DNA from 2 places in the Pantoea phytostimulans genome. Region 2 is predicted to be linked to the other one. Evidence: predicted binding sites of a transcription regulator. Region 2 holds the regulator's gene; the other holds the start of a gene.
The links. Region 2 encodes PurR, which represses purine synthesis genes. Its sites were predicted from a motif close to CANGCAAACGTTTGCNTG; they were not measured.
Positions count from the first base shown of each region.

Region 1: a site for PurR is predicted at 2,661-2,678, ahead of purT (formate-dependent phosphoribosylglycinamide formyltransferase). Genes of this name have one in related genera too.

Region 1 is NZ_CP173698.1:1,383,712-1,387,544, reverse strand. It holds gene zwf (glucose-6-phosphate dehydrogenase) at 1-578, shown strand, start outside; gene ACF2G4_RS06575 (bifunctional 4-hydroxy-2-oxoglutarate aldolase/2-dehydro-3-deoxy-phosphogluconate aldolase) at 770-1,408, shown strand; gene purT (formate-dependent phosphoribosylglycinamide formyltransferase) at 1,445-2,623, opposite strand; gene ACF2G4_RS06565 (tellurite resistance TerB family protein) at 2,789-3,445, shown strand; gene ACF2G4_RS06560 (prolyl oligopeptidase family serine peptidase) at 3,561-3,833, shown strand, end outside.
Region 2 is NZ_CP173698.1:902,022-905,854, forward strand. It holds gene punC (purine nucleoside transporter PunC) at 1-179, opposite strand, end outside; gene punR (DNA-binding transcriptional activator PunR) at 287-1,192, shown strand; gene purR (HTH-type transcriptional repressor PurR) at 1,189-2,214, opposite strand; gene ACF2G4_RS04340 (YnhF family membrane protein) at 2,492-2,584, shown strand; gene ACF2G4_RS04345 (C40 family peptidase) at 2,628-3,404, opposite strand; gene ACF2G4_RS04350 (Grx4 family monothiol glutaredoxin) at 3,766-3,833, shown strand, end outside.

The DNA of each region.
Region 1 (3,833 bases), 480 kb from region 2:
GTTACCTGGAAGAAGAGGGTGCCAACAAATCCAGCGCCACTGAAACCTTTGTGGCGATTCGCGTAGATATCGATAACTGGCGCTGGGCGGGCGTGCCGTTCTACCTGCGTACCGGTAAGCGTTTGCCAACTAAATGTTCTGAGGTTGTGGTCTATTTCAAAAATCCTGAAATGAACCTGTTTAAAGATTCCTACTCAGAACTGCCACAAAACAAACTGACCATTCGTTTGCAGCCGGATGAAGGTGTGGATATCGAGATTCTGAACAAGGTTCCTGGCCTCGATCACAAGCACAAACTGCAGACAACGAAGTTGGATCTGAGCTACTCCGAAACCTTCAACCAGTCACATCTGGCGGATGCGTATGAACGTTTGCTGCTGGAAACTATGCGCGGCATTCAGGCGCTGTTTGTACGTCGCGATGAGGTGGAAGCAGCGTGGACGTGGGTAGATTCGATTATCGACGCATGGGCGGCCGATGGCGACTCTTCCAAGCCTTATCAGGCGGGAACCTGGGGGCCGGTGGCTTCCGTCGCCATGATTACCCGTGATGGACGCTCGTGGAATGAGTTCGAATAACTAAAACAAGTTGGCCCGCCGCGTGCGGGCCTTTTTGTATCTGGCGTTGCTTCAAATAATTGAACTGGCGTTTCAAAAATCGGTGAGTTCAATGGACGGCCCGGAAGCCAATCATGTATGGTAGTTGCGCTAATTCACAGGGTTGTCAAAGTCGGGCGGCTAAATCCGACATTCTCAAGCAAGGGGAAGTGATGAAAAACTGGAAAACGAGTGCAGAACAGATTCTGAAAACCGGACCTGTTGTCCCGGTTATCGTGGTTAACAAGCTGGAACACGCAGTACCCATGGCGAAAGCGCTGGTGGCGGGCGGTGTGAAAGTATTGGAAGTGACGCTGCGCACGCCTGTCGCGATGGATGCATTACGCGCGATGATCAAAGAAGTGCCAGACGCGATTGTCGGTGCGGGCACCGTGCTCAACACGCAGCAGCTGCAAGAAGTGACCGAAGCGGGCGCTCAGTTTGTTATCAGCCCGGGCATTACCGAATCACTGTTGAAAGCAGCGGTGGATGGCCCGGTTCCCCTGATTCCGGGTATCAGTACCGTCTCTGAATTGATGACTGGCATGGATTATGGTCTGCGCGAATTTAAATTCTTCCCGGCCGAAGCCAATGGCGGCGTGAAAGCGTTACAGGCGATCAGCGGGCCTTTCCCGCAGGTGCGCTTCTGCCCAACTGGCGGCATCTCGCCGGCCAATTATCGTGACTATTTGGCGCTGAAAAGCGTGTTGTGTATTGGCGGTTCATGGCTGGTGCCGAACGATGCGCTGGAAGCTGGTGACTGGGATCGTATTACTCAGTTGGCGCGTGAAGCTGTCGAAGGCGCGAAATAACCGGCGTGCGGTGAGCGCGAAGCTCACCGCATGGCATTAACCCTGAACGGTGATTGACGCCGCGCTGGCCACTGCACGTGCAATCGCCTGATCGGTCGTCTCTCCGCTGGCCAACGCCACACCTAAGCGACGCTGTCCATCAATCTCAGGCTTGCCGAACAGACGAACCTGTAAACCTGCGCCCAGTGCCGCTTCGACATTCACGAATTGAATGTTTTGACTGGTGAGTTGCGGCAGAATAACGGCCGAGGCCGAAGCGCCGTATTGACGAATACCGCCAATCGGTAAACCCAGGAAAGCGCGAACATGCAGGGCGAACTCAGAAAGATCCTGCGAAATCAGCGTGACCATGCCGGTATCGTGCGGGCGCGGTGAAACTTCACTAAACACCACATCATCACCACAAACAAACAGTTCAACGCCAAAAAGGCCATATCCGCCGAGCGCTTTTACCACTTGCTCAGAGATGGCTTGCGCACGCTTCAGCGCCAGTTCGCTCATCTTTTGCGGCTGCCAGGATTCGCGATAATCTCCCTCTTCCTGACGATGCCCAATGGGCGCGCAGAAATGAATGCCATCCACTGCACTGATCGTCAGCAGCGTAATTTCAAAATCAAACTTCACCACACCTTCTACGATCACGCGACCTGCGCCGGCACGGCCGCCTTGCTGCGCGTAATCCCACGCTTTGTCCAGCTGGCTGGCTTCACGAATAAAGCTCTGACCTTTGCCGGATGAACTCATCACCGGCTTAACGATGCAGGGGAAACCGATTTCAGCCGCGGCTGCATTGAAATTGGCCTGGGTATCGGCGAAGCGGTAACTGGACGTTGGCAGTGACAACTCTTCAGCGGCAAGGCGTCTAATGCCTTCGCGATTCATGGTCAGACGTGCGGCACGCGCCGTTGGCACCACGCGCTGACCAAGCTGCTCCAGCTCAACCAACTTTTCGGTGGCGATAGCTTCGATTTCCGGCACCACAAAATCCGGTTTCTCGAGTGCAATTAATGCGGCTAACGCGTCGCCATCCAGCATGTTGATGACGTGGCTACGATGCGCAACGTGCATCGCTGGCGCATCGGCATAACGATCGACGGCAATCACTTCCACACCCAAACGCTGACATTCCAGCGCCACTTCTTTGCCCAGTTCGCCTGAGCCCAACAGCATCACACGCGTTGCAGCAGGGCGCAGCGCAGTTCCGAGAGTCGTCATAAATTCACCTAAGCAGTCAAAATGCGCGCGCAGTATAAACGAAAACGTTTGCGTACTCATCCTTCTCTGTTGTCTGCACGCTTTTTCCTTACTTTTCTCGCTCTGACGTTTCCTGACATCCTGGTTGTCAGGATGGGGAGCTAACAACACGATCAGGAGTGGATGATGAATAACTGGTTGCAACAAATTCAGTCGGTATTGGCGAAGAAAAGTGGAAGCGGAAAATCGTCTGGCGGATTAAGCGACATGCTGGCCCCCGGCGCGTTGGGAGGCTTAGCGACGATGTTGATCGCCAGCAAGTCGTCACGCAAGCTGCTCACCAAATATGGCGGAAAAGCACTGCTGCTTGGCGGGGGTGCCGCAGCGGGAGTGGTATTGTGGAATAAGTACAAACAGCGCATACGCGAATCCCATCAGGACGAGCCTGGCTTTGGTACGGCGCAGACGCCGGTTGATCTTCGCGCTGAGCGGCTGGTTACCGCGCTGGTCTTTGCTGCAAAAAGTGACGGCCATATTGACGAGCAGGAGCGCGCAGCCATCGAACAAAATATTCACCAATCAGGTTATGGTCAGGATGCAGAGCGTTTGATTCAGCAGGCGATGAATCGTCCGCTTGATCCTCAATGGTTGGCAGCGGAGGTGAAAAATGAAGAAGAGGCGTTGGAACTCTACTTTCTCAGCTGTGCGGCGATCGATGTTGACCATTTTATGGAGAAAAGTTATCTGTCGGCATTGGGTGATGCACTGAAGATTCCCCAGGATGTTCGCGATGATATTCAAAAAGATATTGCTGAGGAAAAAGCCCGCTTACCAGCCAGCTAATCTGCCTCTGGCGACAAAAAATGGCCTGTCACCGCTCCGTTTACATGTCTTCGCTTGGCATCTTCGGTCAGAGATGCCACGCTTACAGATCATTACTTTCACGGAGACGGATGTCATGAAAGCACCCATTGCGAAAAAAATTCCTCATGAAATGTCGCTGCATGGTGAAACGCGCGTCGATAATTATTATTGGTTGCGCGATGACAAACGTGAAAACAGCGAAGTGCTCGATTATCTGCGAGCAGAAAATAATTACGGCAAGAAAATCATGGCTTCGCAGCAGCCGCTGCAAGATCGGATTCTTAAAGAGATCATTGGCCGCTTGCCACCGCAGGACCATTCAGTGCCTTACGTAAAAAATGGCTATCGCTACCAAAGTCGTTACGAA
Region 2 (3,833 bases):
AAAAGCTGCGCGCAGGCGAATCCCGCAAGGAACAAGCTCATGCTGGCACTGATGATACCCGGTGACGTATTAAACGTTTGTTGCATGGCGCCGAACGCGGGGAGATACATGTCTGTTGCTAAAAAGCCCAGCATACTGAGCAGCGCAAGGTAAGGGATAAAGCTCTTATTCGATAACATCTTTTTCTCATTTTTGCAGAATGAACGCGGCAGAGTGTAAAAGGTGCGTTTAAACCTGTGAAACGTTAATATTTGCCATTGGCTGTTAAAAATTTTGAAGGCAGATTATGTGGTCAGAATATGCATTAGAAGTTGTGGATGCGGTAGCGCGCGGTGGAAGTTTTAGCGCAGCCGCACAGGAACTACACCGCGTTCCTTCTGCCATCAGCTATACGGTACGGCAGCTTGAAACCTGGTTGGCGGTTCCGCTATTTGAACGTCATCATCGCGAAGTGGTTTTAACCCCCGCAGGCGAACATTTTGTCCGCGAAGGACGCACTGTTATCAAAAAAATGCTGGCAACCCGACGTCAATGTCAACAACTGGCAAATGGCTGGCGCGGGCAGTTAAGCATCGCGGTAGACTGCATTGTTAAACCAGAACGAACGCGGCAGTTAGTGAAAGACTTTTATCGTCATTTTCCCGACATGGAATTAATCATCAGTTACGAAGTGTTTAATGGTGTGTGGGATGCCTTAGCAGACGGGCGAGTTGACGTCGCGATTGGGGCAACCCAGGCTATTCCTGTGGGCGGACGCTTCGCCTTTAAAGATATGGGCGCGCTCAACTGGCGCTGCGTAGTGATGCGTGAGCATCCTTTAACACAGGCAGAGGCATTAGATGATGACACTTTGCGCAGTTGGCCGTCGTTGGTATTAGAAGATACATCACGGGCGCTGCCGCGTCGTATGACCTGGACGCTGGACAATCAGCGACGTTTGGTCGTGCCGGAATGGCAAACAGGGTTGGATTGTGTTTTGGCGGGGTTATGCGTTGCCATGGTGCCGGGGCATCTGGCTCGCCCGTTACTCGATTCAGGTGAACTGGTTGAGCTCACGTTACCGGAAAGTTTTCCAGAAAGTCCTTGCTGCGTAAGCTGGGCGGAAGATCGCGCATCACCGGCGCTGGGTTGGTTGCTCAGCTATCTAGGTGATGCGCAAACACTTAATCAGGAATGGTTAAGTGAGGATTAACGGCGGTAATCGCGGAAAGGGCCATAACCGACTGAGCGACGCTCAATCAGTGTGGGATGAACCTCAATGGTCTGAGACTCTTCGCGTTTACTGGTAATACGATCCAACAACATATCCAACGCTTTTTCCCCCAACTCCGCTTTTGGCTGATGCACGGTAGTTAATGCGGGTGCGAAATAGCGTGCGTTGCGCACGTTGTCATAACCGATCACGGAAATATCTTGTGGGACGCGTAATCCCATTTCATCTGCGGCACAAATGGCACCCATCGCCATGATGTCACCACCACAAAAAACGGCAGTCGGTCTTTGTTTCTGCGAGAGGATTTGCTGCATCGCCTGATAACCTGACTCAGGCTCGAAGTCACCTTGTACGATCCACTCTGCGCGAGGCTGGATATTGGCTTCTTCCATGGCCTTCAGGAAACCTGCGTGACGTCCGCCACCCGTGTTGCGTTCCATTTGGCCCGGAATTGCGCCAATGTCGCGGTGTCCACGTTCGATTAAATAGCGCCCGGCAAGATAACCGCCGTGGAAGGCGTTATCGAGCACGGTGTCGGTAAAATCGCCACGCGATTCACCCCAATCCATGACCACCATGGGAATATTGCGATTTTCTTCCAGCATCTTCAGCAGATCGTCTGGATATTCGGAGCACATCACCAATAAGCCATCAACGCGTTTCTGCGCCATCATGGACAGGTAAGCGCGCTGTTTTTGCAAATCGTTATGCGCATTACCTAAAATCAGGGTGTAGCCTTTGTCAAAACAGTGATTTTCCACAGCCTCAATGATTTCAGCAAAGTAGGGCGCTTCGCTGGAGGTGGCGAGCAATCCCAGCGTTTTGGTGTGATTTACCTTCAGGCTTCGCGCCACTGCGCTCGGCGAATAATGCAGCTCCTGAATGGCTTGCCAGACCGCATTACGCGTTTCCTCTGCCACGAAACGCGTTTTATTAATGACGTGAGAGACGGTCGTTGTAGAAACTCCCGCGCGTTTCGCCACATCTTTGATTGTTGCCATGAAAAAGAGACTCCCGAGCTTATCTTAACTAGTTGATAAGCATGATGTTAAACGTTTGCGTCAACGTAGGGTTTTGCCCGCAAATATACTGCTTTTTTGCCGGTAATATGGCGTCTGTGCGGAAAAAAAAGCCAAAGGAAGACAGCGAACGGAACCGACGTTGCGCGCGTTGCGCAACAAAGGCGGGATTCTAACAAGGCTGAACGGATAAAACGAGATTTTTACTGGGCCTTATGGGAAAATGCTTTACCCACACAAACTGTGAGGCCAAGGAGAGATGATGAGTACCGAGATGAAACTGGCATTGATGACCACTGGCGGGGCATTATTGATGATCGTCGCTTTTAGCTTTACCGCTATTTTGCATTAATAAAAAAAGCCGGTTTAACCGGCTTTTTTTATGCTTAATGATTCTATCGTATGGTTTTCGGCGTCATCATTCGTCGGGCACCAATATAATGACGCTGCCAGTAATCTTCGCCTAATGCGCTGATCTGAATATCTTTGCCGGTGCGCGGCGATTGAATAAACTTCCCATCGCCTAAATAAACGCCGACGTGATCGGCGGTGCCGCGTCCATTGATGCGAAAGAATACTAAATCACCTTTCTCAAGCAATTCTCGCTTGATCGGCGCAGCATCACGCAGGTGATACATCTCATTGGCGGTACGGGGGATTTTAAACTTCAACAAATCTTTGTAGGCATACCATACAAGACCGCTGCAATCGAACCCGGTATGTGGAGAAGTACCGCCCCACTGATAAGGTTTGCCCAACTGGCCCATGAGTTTTGCCATCGCTGTCTCGCGCGCTTTTTGATAGCGCTGACGATGGGCCTTACTCATCTTAATCGTACCGAGCTCATTGGTTTCGGCTGCGATAACTTTTGATGAACGCTGGCGACCGTAATGTTTACTTGAGGATTTAAGCGTAATTTTTTTAGCGGAGGTATTATGTGCAACTAACTCGACTTTCTTCTGTTTTTTGAGTTTAAGTTTTTGAACGGAAGTCAGACGGGATTTCTTAACTGCGGTTTTTACCGGGCGTCGTTTACGCCGCTCATCTTCGCGTGCACTTTTTTTCTCTACTTTATGCTGGCTGGCCTTAACCGGCGCATGCGGTGAAGCAGATGCGACGTTAAAGAACAGCTGGGCAAAAGCCAGTATGAAAAGCGTAATGATTAGACGCATAGTCCGGTTACAGTTGAGCTGTCAGGTTAAAAACGGCCATAACAGGGTTGGAAAAATCTGATCCAGGATCAGTGCCGAGGCCATTCTAGTCCAGATGTTTTTAAAAAAGTAAGTCCTTTTTCTATTAATCTGTTAGCTGATTGAAATTGGAGCGAAAATGAGCAATTTCAGCACCTTATATCAGCGAAATTATTGCTAATTATTAATACATTAATGCGCATTAATGATATGAGAGTGTTATTTCTTATACAGCGACTTAACAAACATGGCGGTTTGACCTTCCGAAAGTAAATTCTCATTTTCAGTCCGAGGGCGAAGTCGCTACAATAAACAAACACGAAGTGACGAATTAAGGAAGGCAATTATGAGTACTGTAGAAAAAATTCAGCGCCAGATCGCAGAAAACCCGATCCTGCTGTTCATGAAAGG